Regions from separate parts of the Synechococcus sp. LA31 genome, predicted to be linked through region 1. Evidence: predicted binding sites of a transcription regulator. Region 1 holds the regulator's gene; each other region holds the start of a gene.
The links. The regulator NtcA, encoded in region 1, controls nitrogen genes in cyanobacteria. The targets are predictions, from matches to a motif close to GTANCNNNNGNTAC.

Region 1 (5,357 bases):
ACCAGCCTCGAAAAACTGGCAGATTGAGGGCTCCGCGATCCTGGTTTCGGCGTGAGCGCACCCAGCACCAACTCCACAGGCCAGCCGTTGCTTGGCCGCCGCGGCCGCATGCTGCTGGCGGCTCTTGGCGCCGTGCTGGCCTTGGCCCTGTTTGCCCTGCGCGGCGGTCTTCAGCCCGCCGCACCACTGGAGAAACTGGCGCGCCAATCGCTGGATCTCTCGGTGGCCCTTGGCGATGGGCGACCCACCTTGGTGGAGTTTTATGCCGATTGGTGCGAGGCCTGTCAGGCCATGGCTCCAGCGATGGAGACGATCGAGCAGCAACACCATGGCGAGATCGACGTGGTGTTGCTCAACGTGGACAACCCGCGCTGGCAACCCGAAATCGATCGCTACGACGTGAACGGTATCCCGCAGCTGGAGCTGTTCAACGCCTCCGGTGATGCCATCGGTCGGGCCCTTGGCGCCCGCAACAAACCGGAGCTCGAAGCCCTCACCACCGCGTTGATCGCCAACGCGCCCCTGCCGCAACTGGCGGGCCTCGCCAACCAGAGCAGCCTGCAACCCACCCTGGCCGCCACGCCGGTGGCCGGCCCGCGCAGCCACAGCTAAATCCGCATCTACCCTTCAGCCATCCGGCGCCTTACCCCATGAACCGCTTCCGGGTTGAGCTGATCGCCGCCACCCCCAACCCCCAGCAGTGCATCTACGCCGCGATGCACCAGGACTACAGCGAGGGGTTCGTCGCCGCCGATCGCGCTGAGTGGCCCGAGGAAACAAAGGCCGGTGAAATCTGCGTGAAGCGCCTGCTATCCGGCGAGCGAGGCCATTACGGCCCCTTGGAACACGCCCAGATTGTGCTCAACGTGGGCTGGTTTCCCCATTCGGTGATGCAGCAGGCCCGCACCCACCGGGTGGGGGTGAGCTTTGATGTGCAATCGATGCGCTACACGGGCGATCGCATTTGCCGGGCCGCCAATGGCGAACTCGACCTCGAAGAGGTGTTCTATCTGCGTCCCGAAGGTCACTACAGCGATCGCCAAGGCAAGAAATACGCCTACACCGCCGAAGAGCGCAGCAAGGATCTTGAGCTCTGCAAGCTCGCTGCCGAGCGCTACCGCGACATGCTCGCTGCCGGCTTCGCCGAGGAGCACGCCCGCGGCATCCTCCCCTTCGACTACCGCCAGCACTTCGTGGTGAGCTTCTCGCTACGGGCCTTCCTGCACTTCATGGACCTGAGAGCCAAACTCGATGCCCAGGAGGAAATCCGGGTGCTGTGCGACCTGATGTGGCCCCACATGCAGGCATGGGCTCCAGAAATCGCCGGCTGGTACGAGAAGAGCCGGCTGCACAAAGCGCGCCTGGCCCCTTAACGCTTAGACCTTCGCGAGCGTGACCCGCTCAGGTTGGTGCTGGTATTTCCCAGCGCGATCTTGATAGGTGGTTTCACAGGGATCACCTTCAAAGAACAACAACTGGCAAATGCCCTCATTGGCATAGATACGACAATCTGCTCCCGAGGAGTTGCTGAACTCCAAAGTGAGATGCCCTTCCCAACTAGCCTCAGCGGGGGTGGTATTCACGATGATGCCTAGGCGGGCGTAGGTGCTCTTGCCCAGGCAAATCACGGTGATATTGGGCGGCACCTTCATCTTCTCTAGGGCCACACCAAGGCCATAGGAATGCGCAGGCAAGATGAAGTAGTCGCCGTCGTCGTCACGGCGCAAGGGAGCGGGCTCCAAGTTGGCAGGGTTGAACCGCTTGGGGTTCATCACCGTGCCCGGCACATGCTTGAAGATCAGGAATTCCTGGGGCGACAGGCGCAGGTCATAGCCATACGACGAGCAACCGAAGCTGAGCACCGGCTGGGCCCCGTTATCGGGATCGAGGTGGCGCACCAGCTTGGGCTGGAAGGGCGCGAGCATGCCAGCGGCAGCCTGCTCATTGATCCAGCGGTCGTTCTTGAGCATCAGAAACCTCGGCGCAGCTGGGTGACCTGATCCGCCATCGCCAGCAGGGCGCTCGGTATGGACGGCCCCGTCAGGATCACATCCAGGTGGGAGGGTCGCTGCTCCAACGCGGCCACTACTTCAGCTTCCTCAAGGAAACCCAGCTCAACCGCCAACCCGAGCTCATCGAGCACCAGCTGATCAAGCTGCCCGGCCAGCATCTGCTCACGGGTGAAGCTCCACACCTCCAGCACTGCCTCGCGTTCAGCGCGACCCACCTCATCCATCGCCGCAGGCTGCGCTAGGCAACTCGCCACCGCAGGGCGCAGCCACTGCAGCCGGCCGCACAACCACACACTGCGCTCCAGCCCTTGCTCCACCCCACCTTTCAGAAACTGGCTGATCAGCACGCGGCTGCCCAAGCCAGCACTGCGAAGAGCCTGGCTGAACACCCCACTGAAGCTGCCGCGGAAGGGAGCGGTGTGAACCTGCAGCAGCCCCTCCTGCTGGGCCACGAGGCGCAGGCTGCGCCCAGCCGCCGGCGGCGCCGCGCTGAAGGCGCGCGCCGCACCCCCGCGGTGGCCGGGGCGGGATGGGCCTCCGGAGCCACCGCTGGGAAGAGCTGCAATGCTCGCCGTCATCTCCGCTGGCCGCCGCGCTGAAACCTGAATGTAGCGGCGTCAGACCACAGGGCAAGCATTCACCACTACCTGTAGTGCAAACACCCGTACCATCGGAGCGCCGCTCACCTTGCTGCCGTTCATGTCCGCCGCCCCCTCCCGCAGCGATGGCCGCAGCCCTAGCGAACTGAGGCCCACCCGTTTCAGTTGGGACCCGATGGGATTTGCCCTGAGCTCGGTGACCGTGCACACCGGCCGCACCGCCGTGATCTGCAGCGTGTGCCTCGAGGAGAGCGTGCCCAAATGGCGGCAGGGCTCGGGCAAGGGCTGGCTCAGCGCCGACTACCGCCTATTGCCCGCCAGCACCCCCAGCCGCCAGCCCCGAGAGCTGATGAAACTCTCCGGCCGCACCCAAGAGATCCAGCGGCTGATCGCCCGAAGCCTCAGAGCCTGCTTGGACCTTGAGGCCCTGGGGGAGCGCAGCCTCCACATCGACTGCGACGTGCTGCAGGCCGATGCCGGCACCCGCACCGCTTCGATTACCGGCGCCTGGGCCGCCCTGGCCTTGGGCCTGCGGCGCCTAGAGGCCAGAGGCGTACTGGAGCGATCCCCACTCCTGGAGCAAGTGGCGGCTGTGTCGGTGGGGCTGGTGGATGGGAGCGGTCTGCTCGATCTCGACTACAGCGAAGACAGCCGCGCCGCCGTGGATCTCAACGTCGTGATGAACAGCCAGGGCCAGCTGCTGGAAGTGCAGGGCACCGCTGAAGGCGCACCGTTTTCACGCCAACAGCTCAACGGGTTGCTGGATCTCGCCGAAAGCGGACTGCTGCAACTTCGGCACAGCCAGCAGCAGGCGCTCGAGCAAGCACCGAATTAGTGTCAACCACTACAAGAGCCCGTCAGGGTGATCCGTAGGGTCCGGCACACATTGCCCCGCCGTTATGGTCGGCGCCCAACCAGGCTTCAGCCGCTACTCCCCCAGCCCCACGACTGGCGCCACCCCGGCCGCCAATACAACGCTGCTGGATGTGATCCGCGGTCTCAACGGCAGCACCACGGAAACGGTGGAGCGCGGCAAAACGATTTTCTTCCCGGGCGATCCAGCCGAGAAGGTCTACCTGCTGCGTCGCGGTGCTGTGCGCCTGTCGCGGGTGTACGAATCCGGTGAAGAGATCACCGTGGCCCTGCTGCGTGAAAACAGCCTGTTCGGCGTGCTCTCGCTGCTCACCGGCCAACGCTCCGACCGCTTCTATCACGCGGTTGCTTTCACGCGGGTGGAGATGGTCACCGCTCCCGCCACCTCAGTGCGCAAAGCCATCGAAATCGACGCCAGCGTGGGGCTGCTGATGCTGCAGGGCCTCTCCTCGCGCATCTTGCAGACCGAAACCATGATCGAAACCCTCACCCACCGCGATATGTCGTCGCGGCTGGTGAGCTTCCTGCTGGTGCTCTGCCGTGATTTTGGCGTGCCCACCAGCGAGGGGATCACCATCGATCTGCGCCTCTCCCACCAGGCCATTGCCGAAGCGATCGGCTCCACCCGCGTGACCATCACGCGCCTGCTCGGCGATCTACGCAATGCCGGGCTGGTGCAGATCGACCGCAAGAAGATCACCGTGTTTGATCCGCTGGCGTTGGCTAAGCGGTTCAGCTGAACGCTTCCAGCCGATACTGAATCGTCGTCGCGAAAGCGTGTGTCGGGCTGGCTGCTGATCCTGGCGTTGCTGCTGCTGGGTGGGGTGCTCTCCACCCTCGGCGATCGGCTTGGCTCGAAGGTGGGCAAAGCTCGCCTGAGCCTGCTGGGTATGCGACCCCGCCGCACCGCTGTGGTGATCACGGTGCTTACCGGCAGCCTGATCAGTGCCATCTCCCTCGGACTGATGCTGCTAGTGAGCGACAGGCTGCGCACCGGTTTGTTCGAGCTCGATCAGTTGGAGAGGCGCTTGCGTGATGGACGCGAAGACCTCGAACGCAGCCAGCGGGAACTCAGCGCAGCCGAACAGGACCGAGCACTGGCCCGCACACAGTTGGCCATGGTTGAAGACCAGGCCCAGGCGCTGCGCAAGGAGCTCGCCCCACTGCAGGCGCAACGCCGCCAACTGGAGCTGGAACGCGATCGGCTGACCCAGGAGATCGGCACCAAGGATGCCGACATCCGCCGCAACCGCGATGAGCTGGCGCGGCTCAACAGCCGCATCAACGCCGGCGCCAGGGAACTGCAGCAGCTGGAAACCAATTTGATCGCCCTGCGCCGTGGCGATGTGGTGATCAGCAGCGGGCAGCCATTAGAGATCGCCAAGGTGCGGATCGAGCAGCCCTCGCAAGCCAAACCGGTGATCGAAGCGCTGCTGCGCCAAACCAACATCAACGTGTATCAGCGGGTGCTGCCGGGCCAAGTTCCCAACCGCCAGATCCTGCTGGTGCCCCGCAGTGACATCACCAAGCTCGAAGGCATCCTCAGCAAGCCGGGTGACTGGGTGGTGAGCGTGATCTCTGCCGCCAACGTGCTCAAGGGTGAACGACAGGTGGTGGCCTTCCCCGACGTGCGACGCAATAAGCGGGTGGTGCAGGCGGGCGAGCAACTGGCCAGCACCGTGCTCGAAGGCGATGAGCGCAGCCCCGAACAGGTGCGCAGCCTGCTCAATCTGCTGCTCGCCGCTGCTTACAACACGGTGAAGCGCAACGGCAGCCTGGCCAGCGGGCTGCAATTCGATGCCGCCAGCGTGAGTCAACTCACCGCAGAGCTGACCAATCGTCCCTCCGGCCAGGTGGTGCAACTGCAGGCGAT
Region 2 (5,357 bases), 360 kb from region 1:
TGTTGATTGCGGCCCCCTTGGGGGCCTCTTGCGTGCTCCTGTTTGGCTATCCAGCCACGCCTCTGGCGCAACCGCGCAACATCGTGCTGGGCAATGTGCTCGGCGCTCTTGTCGGGGTGGCTTTGGTGAGCGTGGCCGGGCAGGGGCCTGTGGTGTTGGCGCTGGCCGTGGCCCTCACGATTGTTCTGTGCCAGCAGTTGCGCTGTTTGCATCCCCCCGCCGGAGGGATGGCGTTTCTGGCGGTGTACCTGAAGGTGGGCTCGGGCTTTTTGCTGTTTCCAGTTTTGAGCGGATCGGTGTTGCTGGTGCTGTTGGCCTGGGGCTTCAGCCGTTGGGTGCCCGGGGCACAGCCCTACCCCCGCCACTGGTTGTGACGAGCGGTTTGATCGCAGCAGCTCTGGCTGTTGTGGCCTTCTTGTATGCCTGCGTCGGCCATGCCGGTGCGTCGGGCTACATCGCCGTTCTGGCGCTGGCCGGTTGGCCCCCTGAGCAGATCAAGCCGTTGGCGCTGCTGCTGAACACCCTGGTGGCAAGCGTGGGTTGTTGGAACTTCCTGCGGGCGGGACACCTTCCCTGGCAGCGCCTTTGGCCGGTGTACGTGCTGGCGATTCCGGCTGCTTTTTTGGGCGGCTGGCTGGTGTTGCCGGCGCTGTGGTTTCGGCGGCTGGTGGGGGTTGTGTTGCTGCTGTCGGCCTGGCGGCTGGGGCGCCGTTTGCAGGATCCCCCGCTGCTTCAGGAGCCCAGGCCCGCTGTGTTGATGGCGGCCGGCGGGGGGTTGGGCTTGCTGGCCGGTCTCACTGGCACAGGCGGCGGGGTGTTTCTTACGCCGCTGCTGTTGCTCTGCCGCTGGTGCTCCACGCGTCAGGCGGCGGCGGTGTCGGTGCTGTTCATCCTCGTGAACTCGATTGCAGGGCTGGCGGGATTGGCCTGGGCGGGCGCTTGGCCTGCAGGGGCCTTCGCCAGGCCCGATCTGCTGCTTTGGCTGGCGGTGGTGGTGCTAGCCGGCGGGCTGGGGTCGCGCCTGGGGAGTCGCCACTGGCCGGTGGCCTGGATTCGCCGGGCCCTGGCGGCCGTGCTGCTGCTGGCGTCGTGGAAATTGCTCGGGCTCTGAGCTTCAGGCCTCAGCCCCCCAGATAGGCCATCTCCGCATGGACGCCTGGGGGGGTGGCGCTGCTGGAGCGCTCTTCGCTGTAGCGATTGGCGCGCTGCCTCCAGAGCTGATGTAGCGCTGCCTGTAGGTCGCCCTGATCGCGGCCGGCCGCCAGTGAGGGCCTGAGATCCAAGCCACTGCCGGGTGCGGCAAACAGGCAGGTGTAAGCGATGCCATCGGCCGTGACCCGCAGACGGTTGCAATCCCCGCAGAAGGGCTCGCTCACCGACGCCACCATCGCCAGGCAACCTCGACCATCGCGGTAGCGCCAGCGGTTGGCGGTGCTGGACCCCGCGCGCCCGAGGGGCTCGATTGGCCACTGCTCGCTGATCGTGCGCACCATCTCAGCGGCTGGCACCACCTCAGCCCGCCGCCAACAGTTGCGGTTGCCCACATCCATGTATTCGATTAGCCGCAGTTCCAGCCCCTGCTGCCGGCAGAGCTGGGCCAGGGGCAACACCTGCTCCGCGTTGCGGTTCCGTTGGATCACGGCATTGAGCTTCAGCGCCCCTTGGGCTGGATCGAAGCCGGCCTGGCGCGCGTGCTCGATCGCCCGCAGCACCTGTTCGAGGGCCCGTTCGCCGGCGGCCGGATCCGCCAGCCCCGCCATCGCCGCCACGCTTGTGCCGGTGGTGCCATCGAGGCTGAGGGTGAGGCGATCCAGCCCTCCCTCGCGCAGCTGTTGGGCCCGCTCGGCCGAAAGCAGCAGCCCGTTGCTGGTGAGGGCGATCTCCTGCAATCCTTCGCGCCGCAGTGGCTGCAGCGCGCCGATCAGTTCATCGAGCTCCTTGTAGAGCAGGGGTTCACCGCCGGTGAGGCGCAAGCTTTTGGCCCCTAGGGCGACCGCCGCCTTCGCCACCTGGAGTCGTTGCTCCAGGCTCAGGAGCCCTGATGGTTCCTGGCCATCCGGCAGGCAGTAGGGGCAAGCCAGGTTGCAGCGGGCCGTCAGCGAGAGCCGCAGCACGCCAAGGGGCCGGTCCAGCAGGTCAGCGACCGTCATCAAAGGTGGGGCAGCTGGGCCAGCTCATCGGCGCTGTTCACGTTGCGGATCGCTGTTGCATCCAAGCTCACGCTGCGGCACCGCGCCGCGCTGAGCCATGTCTGCAGCCGCCGCTCGCCGGTGGCGATGGCCGATGCCAGCGAACGGCGTGAGGCCGCATCACTGGGATACACCCCCAGGAGGGGTTGGCAGCGCGTGCCGTCATGGGCGAGGTGAATGGCCTCTGGCTCAGCCTCGGCTGCTTGGCTCAAGTCTTGAAGTGCATCGCTGTTCAGCGCCGGCATATCCACGGGGCAGAGCAACAAGCGCTGATCGGGGAGGAGGCTCATCAAGCGGTGCAGGGCCAGCAACGGACCTTCCCAAGGCTCCGGTTCCAGCAGGGTTTGCAGCTGGGGGAGGGGGAGCGTCTCAGCCCGCATCAGATGCTCCGGCCAGCGACTCAACAGCGTGATTGGGGCTTGGAGGCTGGCCAGTTGCAGCAGGATGTGATCGAGCCAGTAGCCGCATTTGGGATGGGGCAAGAGCGCCTTGTCCTGGCCCATGCGGCGGCTGGCGCCTCCGCTCAGTAGGCAGCAGTGGAGGTTCAGAACACCACCCGGATGCTGAGCCCGACCTCGTGCTTGCGCAGCACGTATGAGGAGGATCGTTTTAGAAGCACGACTGAAGACGGAGGGACTAGCGGAGCATTCAGGACCGAGCAGGAATCAAGTCGTAGCGCTCGATACTAAAAGCGGGCGTTGAGTATTCGTCCCCTGGGCTAGGTCTCGAGAGGCTCAGTGTTTCTGTAGCAGTCGCCACATCTGAAGGCGTGGATTAAGTGGTGCAATCCATCCAACGGTTTGCATTGGCGCCGTTTTCATCATTGTCCCGGTCGCTGCTGTTCTGAGGGCCAGGGTTCGTCTCGTTCCATCGAAGCCCGTTCATGCTTGGCGACCTCTGGTCGTTCCAGGGGAGATATCGAACGCTCCATCTCACCTGGTTCGCCTTTTTCCTCACCTTTGTTGTCTGGTTCAACCTGGCACCTCTGGCCACCACGGTGAAGGCCGATTTCGGTTTGACCGTTCCCCAGATCCGCACCCTGGCGATCTGCAACGTGGCCCTCACCGTGCCGGCCCGCATCCTGATCGGGATGCTGCTGGATAAATTTGGCCCTCGCATCACCTACTCCACCCTGTTGGTGTTTGCGGCCATTCCCTGCCTGATGTTTGCTGCAGCGCAGGACTTCAGTCAGCTCGTGGTTGCCCGCCTGCTGCTGTCCATCGTGGGCGCCGGATTTGTGATCGGCATCCGCATGGTGGCCGAGTGGTTCCCGCCGAAGGAAATCGGTTTGGCCGAGGGTGTGTATGGCGGTTGGGGCAACTTTGGTTCTGCCTTCTCCGCGCTCACCCTCGTGCTGGTGGCCGGCTGGCTGTCGTTCTCCGGCGGCTTTGAGCTGCCCACCGGTGAAATCCTCAACTGGCGTGGTGCGATCGCCCTCACCGGCATCATCTCGGCGGTGTATGGCTTCATCTATTACGCCAACGTCACCGACACACCTCCCGGCAAGACCTACCAGAAGCCTGCGAAATCGGCTGGCCTGGAAGTGACCTCGATGAAGGACTTCTGGGGCCTGCTGGGGATGAACGTTCCCTTCGCAGCCATCCTGGCGGTGCTGGTGTGGCGCCTTCAGAAGGTGAAGTTCCTGGATGCCACCGGCTACACGATCGGTATGGCGCTGGTGTTGATCTGGTTCGCCTTCCAGACCTGGGGCATCATCCGCACCAATCGCGACCTCATCCTCGGTAACAAGACCTATCCCAAAGAGGATCGCTACGAGTTCAAGCAGGTGGCCATTCTTGAGCTCACCTACATCGTGAACTTCGGTTCCGAGCTGGCGGTGGTGTCGATGCTCCCCGCTTTCTTCGAGAGCACCTTTGATCTGCCCAAGGCAACGGCCGGGATCCTGGCCTCCTGCTATGCCTTCGTGAACCTGGTGGCCCGCCCCGGCGGTGGCTTGATTTCCGATCGCATGGGTAGCCGCAAGGGCACGATGGGCTTCCTCACCATCGGTCTGGGCCTGGGTTATCTGGTGATGAGCCTGATCAAGCCTGGAACCTTCACCGGAACGACAGGTATTGCGATTGCCGTGTTGCTCACCATGGCCTGCTCCTTCTTTGTGCAGGCGGGTGAGGGCGCCACCTTCGCCATGGTGCCTCTCGTCAAGAAACGTGTGACCGGTCAGATCGCCGGCATGGTGGGTGCCTACGGCAATGTGGGCGCCGTGGCTTACCTCACCATCTTCAGCCTGCTTCCGATCTGGATGGGTGGTGATGCGGCCGAGCCCAGTGCTGAGATCGTCGCGGCATCCAACAGTGCCTTCTTCCAGATCTTGGGGATTGCAGGCCTGATTGTGGGCTTCCTTTGCTACTTCTTCCTCAAGGAGCCCAAGGGATCCTTTGCCGAAGAACACTCCGACGAAACGGCCCTGGCGCAGGTCTGAGTCTTCGGCCATTCATCAGCACCCAGCGATTGATGGGTGCCAGTAGGGGAGCCCTCCGGGGTTCCCCTTTCTCAGTCTTTTGCTTGCTCGATGGCCCTCTCCTCAACCGGCAGTGTGCGCAGCCAATGCCCCTACTGCGGTGTGGGCTGCGGGCTTGAGCTGATGCCTCCCGCCCAGCCGGGGCAGGCGGTGAAGCGTGATGCGGAGGGCAACCCAGTGTGGACCGCCCGCGGCGATCGCCAGCATCCCTCCAGCCAGGGGCAGGTGTGCATCAAGGGGGCCACGGTGGGCGACGCCCTGGCCCGTGGCCGCTTGAGCGAGCCGTTGTATCGCTCAAGCCTGGATCAGGATTTCCAGCCGATCAGCTGGGATCAGGCCTTTGACCTGCTGGAAGGGCGGATTCGCAGCACCCTGGCCGCGAAAGGCCCCCAGGCCATCGCCATGTATGGCTCAGGCCAGTTCCACACCGAGGACTATTACCTGGCCCAGAAGCTGCTGAAGGGAGCCCTGGGCAGCAACAACTTTGATGCCAACTCCAGGTTGTGCATGAGTTCAGCGGTGGCTGGCTACACGCGCAGCCTTGGCTCCGATGGCCCGCCCTGTTGCTACGAAGACCTCGATCACTGCAGCGTTGCTTTTCTGATCGGCACCAACACGGCCGAGTGCCATCCCGTGCTGTTTCAGCGGCTGCTCAAGCGCAAGAAACGCACGCCGAAAGACGTGACTGT
Region 3 (5,357 bases), 1.1 Mb from region 1:
TGGGTTGCAGGAGCGGCAGTGCTCAGGCGCCCGTTTGGAGCAGGGTTGGCTCGAGTTGCGTTTCGTCTGAATCCGCCCGCTTTTCAGGCCGCCAACCCAGCCACCAGGCCATTAGAAAAAATGGTGTGCCCGGCAGGATCGGAAGGGCCCAGCCTGCAATCGCCAAGGCCATGAGCACTTTGATCGACCCTTGCCGGGTTTGCCCCAACCACCGATCCATGGGGGTAGGAGGCGCGGCTGGACCATGCACAGCTTGAGCTTCCAGGGCGGCTTGCAGGAGGCCCGCAACCAGAGCAGGGCAGATCACCACATCCGGCTCATGGCAGATCACCACGCCCTGGCGGTGGGCTGTTGCTCGAACCTGAATGCCGGGGTGTAGGCGCTCCAGAACGGAGCTCATCAGCTCCAGCTGAGTTGGCGTGAGGCCTTGGGTGCAATGAAGCCGGAGCCGATGGGGTAGCTGATGGCGAATAGCCAGCGCACCAACGGCTCCGGATCGACTCACTTGGCGGCCTTACCAGGCTGGGCCAGATCGGCTTTGGCTTCGGCCAGCACATCGGTAAAGCTCTCGCCCACCTCGGCCAGGCCGCGGCTGATGCCTTTCACGGCACTGGATGTTTTGTCGGCGACGACCAGGCCAATCTTCAGGCCCTGCTTGGTGATGCTGCGACCGGTGCCGCTCACGGCACCGGTGATTTTGCTGTCTTTGCCGGCTACGGCCGCCACCACGGGCGCCAGTGCCATCAGTCCCGCACCGAGACCAAAGGCCAGCAGAGTTTCGAGCTCCAGCATGACGAATCAGAGTTGATGTGTTGGCGGCAGAGTAACGCTCGCGAGCGGCTCATGCCCTATCGCGGCTTGGATTGAGCAGCATGGTGTGAGCCAGACCACACAAATCGGGAGCTCACGGTGGACGCGTTGCCTCTCCAGTTGATGCACTCCACACCACAGCGGCTGCGGTTGCGTTGTTCAGCCGACCGACCGGTCGAGGTGTTGAGGGAGTTGGTGGCGGCCCTTTCGGCTCAGCCTTGGGTGCAGGCCGTGCAGCTGCGCCAGGCCAGCCGCAGTGTGGTGATTGAACTGGTCGCTGGCTGCTCGCCGCTGCGCTGGCAGCTGGCTCTCTCCGATCTCGGCTGCCACTTGGTGGATCGCCGCCTCCACGACTCTGCTCCCGTTTCCACCTGGGAGCGGATGACGCGCCAGATCGGCGGCAACATCATCGGCGCCACAGTGGGCCAGGTGGTGCTCGGTGGCGGGGCGGGGTTGCTGGGGGCGTGGTTGCTGGGGCCGCGGGTTGGTTTGCTCGCTGGAGCCTGCGGTGCCCTGGTGGGATCGGTGGTGGGATCGGTGGCGGGAGGGGAGCTTGCCGACGGCGAGAGCCCTTTGCGCAAGGGCGATCTTGGTGCCGTAACGATCCGCAAGATCGGCGGCAAACTCGGTGAGGAGGCCGGCTGGAGCACTGGTGCTGCCATCGGAGCGGCCCTAGCCGGGCCCGCTGGGGCCGTGGCTGGCATGACACTTGGCTCGATCGTGGCCGGGCAAGCCGTGGAGGATTTGATTCAGAACCGCGGCCGTGCCAAGGGGGTTGGTCGTCTGAGCTGGCTCGTGAGCCTGAGTGAAGATCAAGCGGGTGAGCGAGTCACCGAAACGGTGATGGCCGGCTTGGGGCGTGGCCTCAGCGGCGGGCATGAGTGGGGGGCTCAGCTGGGTACGCGCCTGGGCGCCTCTGTGGGCCGCAAGATCGACTGGGCCAGTTCCTGGAGCCACCACCAACTGGTGAGCCGGATTAAGCCCCGAGCTGCGCTCCCAGCCACTTGACCTCGAGGTTGTGCAGCTCAAAGCAAGCCGCGTGAACTTCGAGCTCACCGCTGTTTAAACGTTCTCGCAGCAGAGCGCTGCTCTTGATCATCTCCTGCGCTGTGATCTTGGAATGGAGGGTGTAGGCCGCCGCCAAATCCACCGGGGGCACCAGAGCCAGCCCACCGGCTTTGAGTCCGTTGCGGATGTGCCCCACGTGATCCATCAGGTTTGGCGTGAGCAGATGCTCGGGGGAGCACGCGGCCCCCACTGCACCGCAACCGGCGTGGCTCATGACCACCACCACCGGCACGTTCAAGGCTTCAACGGCGTATTCCACCGAGGCCAGGCTGCCGGGTGTGGAGGCGTTGCCGGCGTTGCGGATCACGAACAGATCACCGAAGCCGCTATCAAACAGCAACTCCACGGCCACGCGTGAATCCGAGCAAGTGAGCACGGCCGCCTGCGGGGTCTGGCCGGCCTCCAGCTCATGCAGTCGTGCTTGGCTCGCATGGGGGTGAATGGAGCGCGCCTGGCGAAAGCGCTCGTTGCCCTCTTGAAGGGCCTGGATCACCTCAGCGGGGGTGGCAGTGCAAGTCATGCTGGTTAGTGTGCCGAAATCTGGGCTTTTGTGCTGTGAGTCCATCGCATCCAGCCTGTTTCCGCGATAGCAGCCGCTTTCTACGGTCGCTCTCGGTTGGGATCGTGGTCACCCTGGTGTTGGTGGAGCCACTCCGCCTTAGAGAAGCTTTCCCGATCGGCTTCCTGGCGGCGATTGCCTTCGATCAGACCCTCTTTTTTTTGGAGTCTTTTCGGGTGAACGCCCGCGAGACACGCGAGATCTTCGGCCGCTGGCTACCGAGCCGAGCTTTGTTGCTTGAGCGCACGGTGATCTTCACCTTCATCAGCGTGGGGCTGCTCAGCCTCTGCGTGCGTGATGTGCACAGCACTCAGTCGGTGTTGCCTCAAGACTGGCGCACCTTGATCTACTTCGCTTCGTTGTTTGGGTCCTGGTTGCAGATGCATAACGGCTTTGCGATCTTTTACGCCAAGAAATATTTCAGGCTCAACCCTTTACCATCGGCAGACGGCCCGAATCCCCAGGGGTTCGTGTTCGCAGGGTCAGATGAGCCCGAATTCACCGATTTTCTCTACGTGGCGTATGCGGTGGGGCTCACCTACGCCATGAGCGACACCAACCTCGAAGACAGCTCGATTCGGCGCGTGGTGCTGTTCCACTCTGTGGTGAGCTTTCTCTTCTACTCAACAGTGATCTCGGCGGTGATCAACCTGTTCACGTCTGGCTGAGTGCCGCCTGATCCCGCAGGCTGTGAACGTAACGAAATGCGTGCAAACCCGATCGGATGGCTTGAACGGTAGCGGCGTGAACGCCCCTAGATCGGCCGCGGCCCCAGACTGTGCTCGTAGCAATTGCTACAAAAGCGTTCACCTTGCTTCTGCGAGGCGCAGTTCGATCCAGGCCATGGAACGGGGACCTGGACTTGTCTGTGGACAACAACCATGACCCTCACCTATCGCGGCCAGAAGTACGAGCAAGCCAAGCAGGCTGCTCCTCAGCAGCACCATGCCCTCGCTTATCGCGGCATTCGCTACCAGAAGTGATCCAGCCTCGGTGTTGATCACTGAGCCCCGCTTCGGCGGGGCTTTTTTGTGGCCATCAACCCACCTGGCTGATTCAGCTCACGAAACGCTTGTAGAGCCAGCGCACGAACCCACCCAGTACGGGCACGGGGCCAAAGGTGGGGCCCACAAAATCGAAATAGTCGCGGTGATCCACGATCTTGCCCTCGTCGTTGAGCAGCAAGCGCGTGGCTCCCGGATAGATGAATTCAATGCCCTTGATCTTGAGGCCCATCTCCCACTCCACAAAGGCTGTGTTGCCCTCCAGGGCAATCGAGAGCGGCTTCAGCAGCACGTCATCGCAGCGTTTTAGCAATCCCTCCTGGGCTGCCAGGTAGGCATCGAGCCCTTGTTGTTGTTGGGTGGGGTCTTCAAAGATCACCGCTTCGCTGTAGGCGGCGCGCCACTGTTCGGCGCTTGGGGCTGGTGCTCCGTAAGGCTTGCTGAAGAGGGCGCGCAGGCTGGACGTGTCCACGGTGATGAGCGGCGGTGACCATTGTGGCCAGGCCTTCTGTCTCGTTGCCATCCTGAAGGCAGCTGATGCAGCAGTGGATGGTGGTTTCCGGCGCGATGCAGCGTGACCCGCTCACGCTGCTGCTGGATCAGGAGACGCAGCGCCTGGAGTGGCTGCTGCCGGTGCGCCATAGCCGCATGGCCGAGAGCCCGTTTGCTTACTTCCGCGGTGCGGCGGCCGTGATGGCGGCCGATTTGGCTCGCCACAACCATTCAGGCCTGCTGGTGCAGCTCTGTGGTGATGCCCATCTGCTCAATTTCGGGTTTTTCGGCTCGCCGGAGCGCCAGTTGTTGTTTGACATCAGCGATTTCGACGAAACATTCCCAGGCCCCTATGAGTGGGATGTGGTGCGCTTGGCCACCAGCTTTTTGCTGGCTGCCCGCAGCAATGGCATCGGTGATGCCGAGCAGGAGGCCATCTGCTGCCGGGCTTTGCGTTCCTATGCCAAGGCGATGCATCAGTTCGCTGCCATGCCGTTCATGCCGATGTGGGTGGCGCGGCTGCCGCTTGAGGCCTTGATCAAGGAGCGTGGCAGCCGCAATTTCCGCGAGCACCTGCGCCATGTGGTGGCCGCCGCTCTCCATCGCGATAGCCGGCAGGCCGTGCGCAAGCTCTGTGAAGCCGATGCCAATGGTGGGCTGCGCTTTCGCCACGACCCGCCGCTGCTCTGGCGGCATGTGGAATTACCGCCTGGTCTGCTCGGGGGGCTGCACTGGCGCGAGTGGGCGGAGCATCTGTTCGAGAGCTACAAAGACACGCTCCGCGCTGACATGCGTCATCTGCTCTCGCGTTACCGCTTGGTGGATGCGGCGCTCAAGGCCGTGGGTGTGGGTTCGGTGGGCACCCGCTGTGCGGTGGGGTTGTTTATGGGGGAATCCGCCGACGACGTGCTGGTGCTCCAGAGCAAGCAGGCGGTGGGCTCGGTGCTGGCGCCCTACCTATCGGGGCCGGCGCCGGAGCATCAAGGTGAACGGGTGGTGCAAGGTCAGCGGTTGCTGCAAACCGCGAGTGATGTGTTTCTGGGGTGGACTCGCTCGCTGCTCCATCACGACTTTTACTGGCGCCATTTCCGTGATTGGAAAGGCTCTGTGGAGGTGGAGTGCCTCAATGCCGACGGCCTGAAGGATTACGCCAGGCTCTGCGGCTGGACCTTGGCCAAGGCCCATGCCCGCAGCGGTGATCGCCGAGCGATTGCGGCGGATCTCGGGGCGCCGAAAGCGTTTGCCCAGCGGCTCGGTGATGTGGTGGCTCAGCATGCCCAGTGGGCGCAGGATGATCACGCCCTGTTGCTGGAGGGCATTGCCCGGGGCCAGATCTCGTCGAGCCCCGTCGTTTGATCCGAGCGGGGCAATAGCCTTGGCCCCCAACGATCCGTCAGCGTGGCAAAACCCGACTATCTCTACGA
Region 4 (5,357 bases), 1.1 Mb from region 1:
ATGACAGCCTTCTCTACAGCCACCGCGACCAAGGCATCCTGGGCTTTTCCGCCACGATGAGCCGGCCACTGAGCTTTCTCGATCCCTGGATCAGCGGCTAAAAGATTTGGTCAAAACGTTGCGGTTCGGCATCGTTCACACAAACGAGTACGCAGGCAAAACAGCGCAATTAGACACCAAAAACGTAAGCCTATTTTCATGGCCATGAGAGGGGTAGCTTGTGCCCAGCTCAGCTCAACCTGTGAATGAATTCCAGCAAGCCCTGCTGATTTTTACCGTGGGCGCCGTGGTAACCGCCTCCACCGCCGGGATGATCCTGCGGGGGCATCTGAGCTGGCGCGGGCGCGATCCCTGGGGGGAGGACTAAACCATGCATCTCCTCGCAACCACACCCCTGCTCTCGCCCGGCATCGCCTGGGCCCTCGTGGTGATCTTTGCGGTGCTATGGATCGCCCTCGGTGTGTCGTGGGGGCGGAGCGGCAAGGGCGATGCCGACGACTACATGCTGGCAGGCCGCAACATCGGCCTGGCCCTGAGCACTGCCACCTTGATGGCCTCCTGGGTCACAGGCAACACCACGCTGCTGGCACCGGAATTCGGTTACCGCAACGGCCTATGGGGCATGTTCAGCTATTCCCTGGCCGGTCTTGGCCTGATCCTGTTTGCACCACTGGCGATCCGGATCAAACAGTTGATGCCCCGCGGCCGCACCAGTGGTGACTTCATCCGCTTGCGCTACGGCCGCACCGCCTGGTGGGTGTTCATGGTGATCACCGCGATCTACACCCTGGGCTTCTTGATGACCCAGGCCATGGGAGCCGGCATTCTCTTGGAGGCGCTATCCGGCTTCGATTACCGCTTGGGAATGGTGGTGGTGATCGGAGTCTCCACGATCTACACGTTGTATGGCGGTATGCGCGCCGTGGTGGGCACCGACTTCATCCAGTCGCTGCTGATCATGGGCCTCCTCGTAGTGGTGGCGGTGCTCGCCTTTCAGCGTTTCCCCCTGGAGCTGGTGCACACCAACCTCAGCGCCGAACACCCGGACCGCCTCAACCTGTTGCTTCCCGCCGGCTTGCTGATCGCCTGGAACTCAGCCTTGTTTTCGATGGGCGAGGTGTTTCACAACAACATCTGGTGGTCTCGGGTGTTCTCCAGCCGCAGTTCGGTGGTGTTCAGTTCCTTCATCCTTGGCGGCTTGGCCTGGATGACCGTGCCGATTGTGACTGGCTCGATCGGGCTGGTGGCCTTGGCCGAGAACCTGGATCTCCCCCAGGTGAACATGGTGTTTCCCGTGATGGCTTCCCAGCTCCTGGGAGCTGGCGGAGCGGCGCTGGTGTTTGTCGTGGTGTTCGCCTCACTCACCTCCACGCTTGATTCGCTGCTGGCCTCAACGGCGGATTTAGTGGCGGAAGACGTGGTGTTCAAACTGCTCAACCCGCAACTCAGCGATGCACAGCTGCGCCAGGCCACCAAGCTGGTGGTTGTGGGGCTGGGCGTGCTCACACTGGCGCTGTCATGGCCAAGGCTCGACTCCCTCGCCTCTGTGCTGTTTTTCACCGGCGCCCTGGTGGCCTCCACGATCTGGCCAGTGGCCTACGGCCTCTACTGGCCCAGCGCCAATCGCCAGGCCGCCATCGCGGCCATGGTGACCGGCAGCGCGGTGGGGCTCAGCGCCTACGTGCTGATCGCGCCCTACTGCGCCGCCTTGTTCTCAGCAGCCGTCTCCGCGGTGGTGATGGCTGTGGGCACGCAGCTCAAGCCCGAACAATTCCAATGGCGCATCCTGCGAGAGGGCTAATCCAATGACCCAGGTTCCCGTTTCGGCACTGCTGGCCACCACCACCTGGCAAGCCAGCCTTGGCCTGCTGCGGCTGGTGGTGTACGGCAGCCTCGCCGGCTTAGCCCTGGCTGTGGTGATCCTGCTCGCGATCTGGTGGCGCGAATGGCGCTCAGGCAAGGCCTGGTAAACCAAGAGATGTAAATCGATTCACCACTTTTATGCAGCAACCGCTACTAAATCCAGTGATAATTTGAAGATTCACTGGTCATTCAGTGAATGCGGCAGAGCGGTCGTGCAGGGTGTGAACAGCGCTCTTCCACGTCAATCAGGGCTCATGCGGCCCTGTTGTCGTCCCCCCAGTTCATGACCATTCTCTCGCCCGAGAAGCGTTCCGACAGCGCCGCAGCCTTGCGGTTTCGCCCCCTTGGCCCCGATATTTACGGCGCCACGCAACCGCAGGCACTACTCAGCAGCATTCAAGAAGACGGAGAGGCCCTGCAAGACCTCTGCGACCAGCACGTGGTGTCGATCCGGCAGTTCCGGCCGGAAACCCTGTTGCAGCTCTTCCGGTTGGCGGCGAAATTTGAAAGCAACCCCAACCGCTACATCACTCACAACACACCTCTGAAAGGCAAGATCCTGATCAACGCCTTCTACGAACCCAGCACACGCACACGCCTCTCCTTTGACAGCGCCTGGCACCGACTTGGGGGCGATTCGATCAACATCACCGATCGCAGCAGCACCGGCATCGCCAAAGGTGAATCGCTGATGGACATCGCACATATGTTCAACAACTATGGCGACTGTGTTGTGCTACGCGACAACCATGCCGAGGCCGTCTACCAGATGACCGAAGGGCTGCACATCCCGATCATCAATGCCGGCAATGGCATTGATCAGCACCCAACACAGGCCATGGCTGACCTGTTCACCATTCTCAAATGGAGACCAGCACTTGCTTCTCCAGAGGTTGAAGCCTCCCACAAGGTGCGCATCGGCATCGTTGGCCTACCGAATCGGATGCGCACGGTGCGCTCTCTTCTCCACATCCTGGCGAAATTCCCCTACATCACCAGCGAAGTGGTGATCATTCATGATCATCAGGCTCACAAATCCACCGATCTATTCGATCCGGGACAGCTCGAAGAGCTGCAAGAGGCCGGGCTCAACCTGCGGCTCAGCACGAACTTGCATGCCGAGATCCCAAACCTAGATGTGATTTACATCAATGCCATTGCCTGGGTTGGCGATGGCTATGAAGTGCATGGGAGCTCATTCCGCCTCACCCGTGACCTGCCCTACAAACAAGATGCCATCGTGCTCCACCCCCTGGCACGCGGCCCTGAATTAAGCACGTGCATGGATGACACATCACATAATTGGTACTTTAGCCAGGCACGTGGCGCTGTGTTTCTAAGAATGGCGTTGCTCACCTGCCTGGTGAACCGCACCGACCGCGTGATGGATGTGATCTGACCTATGTGTGGAATCGGAGGAATCTTTCACAACAATCCTCAGCAGGCCGTTGACCGACAACTGCTGGTCAACATGGCTGCCATCCAGGTGCATCGCGGCCCTGATGGTTTCGGCATCCGCCACTTCGAAGATGCAGGCGTGGGCTTCTGCCATGCCCGCCTTTCCATTATCGATCTCAACGAAAATAGGGCGCGCCAGCCCTTCGGCAGCGACGACAATCAGCTGCTGATGGCCCACAACGGTGAGTTTTACGACTTCCAGCGCATTCGCGCTGATCTCACCGCCCGTGGTCTGCGCTTCAGCAGCAAGAGCGATTCTGAAATCCTGCTACGCCTCTATCAACAAGTTGGATTGGAGAACACTCTGCCGCAGCTGCGTGGAGAATTCGCCTTTGCGCTCTACGACCGCGGTGAGGATTGCCTCTACCTGGTGCGCGATCGCTTCGGGATCAAACCTCAATATTGGTGCCACACTCCAGAAGGGCTGGTGTTCGGCTCCGAGCTGAAAGTGCTGTTTGCTCACCCGGCTGTTGAGCGGCGCCTCACATCTGAGGGGTTGTTTCATCAGCTGATGCAGACCATGGTGCCCGGCAGCACGGCCTTTGCCGGCATTCAACAGGTGAAACCGGGCCACGTGCTCAAGGTGCAGCGCCGCAATGGCGAGCTGCAGGTAGCGGAGTGGTGCTACTGGGACTTGAACTTTCCGCGCGAGGGAGAGCGCGACCGCAGCCTTGGCGAACAACACCACATCGAAGCGATTCGAGCAGCACTGCTGGAGGCGGTGGAGCTACGCATGGTGGCTGATGTGCCGGTGGGCTGTTATCTCTCCGGCGGTATCGATAGCTGCTCAATCCTCGGCCTGGCAGCAGCCGTAAGCCAGAGCCCGGTGAAGGCCTTCACCATCGGCTTCGACGACGCCCGTTACGACGAAACACCGGTCGCCCGGGAAATGGCGGAGGCCACAGGTGCCGAACAGGATGTACTGCGCCTGTCAGGTGAACAGCTCTACGGCTGGATGGAGCGCACCATCTGGCACACCGAACGCACGATCTACAACACCCTGGCGGTGGCCAAATTCCTGATGAGCCGCCATGTGAACGAGGTGAACTACAAGGTTGTCATGACCGGCGAAGGCTCAGACGAGCTGTTTGGCGGCTATCCCGCCTTCCGGCGCGATATGTATCTGCACGGGCTCGACGACCTACCGCAAGAGGAGCGGCAGACCTGTCAGCAACTGCTCGAGCAATCGAACGCTCTGGTTCAGGGCGCCATGCTGGCCGCCAACCAGATCGATGATCCCGATCTAGAGGCGGTGGTGGGCTTCACCCCGAGCTGCCTGCAACCGTGGCTGGCCTGTGCGCCGTTGGTGCCAGAGCTCCTCGCGGAGCAGCATCGTGAAGCGCTGAAGAACTATTCGCCGGGGAAAGCGATCGCCGATCAGCTCGATCCCACCCAACTTGAGGGTCGCCACGCCCTCGATCGGGCCCAATACGTGTGGATTAAAACAATGCTCGAAGGCCAGATCCTCACCTGGGGGGGTGACCGGGTGGATATGGCTCACTCGATGGAGGCGCGACCAGCCTTCCTCGACCACCACCTGGCGGAGGTAGCGGTGCAGGTGCCACCCGAGCTGCGGATCAAGGGCAAAACCGAAAAATATGTGCTGCGCGAAGCGATGGCCGGCCTACTACCGGAGGTGCTCTACAAGCGAGAAAAGTTTGCGTTCATGGCCCCTCCAGCCCACACCGAACCCAAGAAATGGCAGCAGATGAAGGAGCTTGCTGATCGGCACCTCAGCGATGAAGCCATCGAAGAAGCGGGCTTGCTGAGCGCTGAAGGTGTGCGCAATCTCTTTGCCCGTCACGATGACCCGGCTACCAGAGATTCCGATCGCGTGCAGATGGACGCCGTGATTAACCACCTGCTGGGGGTGCAGATGCTGCATCGCCTGTTTGTGGCCAGCGACATCCCCGCCAAGGCTCGCGCCATGGCTGACGATCTGGGCTGGCATCCCGAACCGTCGCCGTCGCTACAAGATGCCGCCAGCAGACAAGAGATGCTGCGCTGAGCGTTTTGTTGGCGTCCTGGCTTGAGTC

Region 2: KJJ24_RS12185 (molybdenum cofactor guanylyltransferase) is a predicted target of NtcA. The motif match lies at 2,862-2,875, and genes of this name have one in related genera.
Region 3: KJJ24_RS01400 (DUF4278 domain-containing protein) is a predicted target of NtcA. The motif match lies at 3,222-3,235, and genes of this name have one in related genera.
Region 4: KJJ24_RS01200 (aspartate carbamoyltransferase) is a predicted target of NtcA. The motif match lies at 2,004-2,017, and genes of this name have one in related genera.

The regions. Positions count from the first base shown of each region.
Region 1 covers NZ_CP075523.1:1,881,147-1,886,503, forward strand. The annotation lists gene KJJ24_RS10280 (thioredoxin domain-containing protein) at 109-612, shown strand; gene thyX (FAD-dependent thymidylate synthase) at 651-1,373, shown strand; gene dcd (dCTP deaminase) at 1,377-1,970, opposite strand; gene KJJ24_RS10295 (cob(I)yrinic acid a,c-diamide adenosyltransferase) at 1,970-2,590, opposite strand; gene rph (ribonuclease PH) at 2,712-3,446, shown strand; gene ntcA (global nitrogen regulator NtcA) at 3,511-4,224, shown strand; gene KJJ24_RS10310 (DUF3084 domain-containing protein) at 4,264-5,357, shown strand, end outside.
Region 2 covers NZ_CP075523.1:2,243,007-2,248,363, forward strand. The annotation lists gene KJJ24_RS12170 (HPP family protein) at 1-374, shown strand, start outside; gene KJJ24_RS12175 (sulfite exporter TauE/SafE family protein) at 371-1,111, shown strand; gene KJJ24_RS12180 (GTP 3',8-cyclase MoaA) at 1,122-2,150, opposite strand; gene KJJ24_RS12185 (molybdenum cofactor guanylyltransferase) at 2,150-2,692, opposite strand; gene KJJ24_RS12190 (NarK family nitrate/nitrite MFS transporter) at 3,073-4,629, shown strand; gene KJJ24_RS12195 (molybdopterin oxidoreductase family protein) at 4,720-5,357, shown strand, end outside.
Region 3 covers NZ_CP075523.1:263,531-268,887, forward strand. The annotation lists gene KJJ24_RS01370 (hypothetical protein) at 1-70, shown strand, start outside; gene KJJ24_RS01375 (hypothetical protein) at 23-400, opposite strand; gene KJJ24_RS01380 (hypothetical protein) at 502-792, opposite strand; gene KJJ24_RS01385 (hypothetical protein) at 934-1,818, shown strand; gene KJJ24_RS01390 (carbonic anhydrase) at 1,787-2,398, opposite strand; gene KJJ24_RS01395 (DUF1345 domain-containing protein) at 2,434-3,105, shown strand; gene KJJ24_RS01400 (DUF4278 domain-containing protein) at 3,319-3,420, shown strand; gene KJJ24_RS01405 (nuclear transport factor 2 family protein) at 3,494-3,964, opposite strand; gene KJJ24_RS01410 (DUF2252 domain-containing protein) at 3,991-5,289, shown strand; gene KJJ24_RS01415 (chlorophyll a/b-binding protein) at 5,332-5,357, shown strand, end outside.
Region 4 covers NZ_CP075523.1:229,078-234,434, reverse strand. The annotation lists gene KJJ24_RS01215 (peroxiredoxin-like family protein) at 1-101, shown strand, start outside; gene KJJ24_RS15025 (hypothetical protein) at 242-367, shown strand; gene KJJ24_RS01210 (urea transporter) at 371-1,801, shown strand; gene KJJ24_RS01205 (hypothetical protein) at 1,806-1,970, shown strand; gene KJJ24_RS01200 (aspartate carbamoyltransferase) at 2,147-3,262, shown strand; gene asnB (asparagine synthase (glutamine-hydrolyzing)) at 3,266-5,329, shown strand; gene KJJ24_RS01190 (Zn-dependent hydrolase) at 5,351-5,357, shown strand, end outside.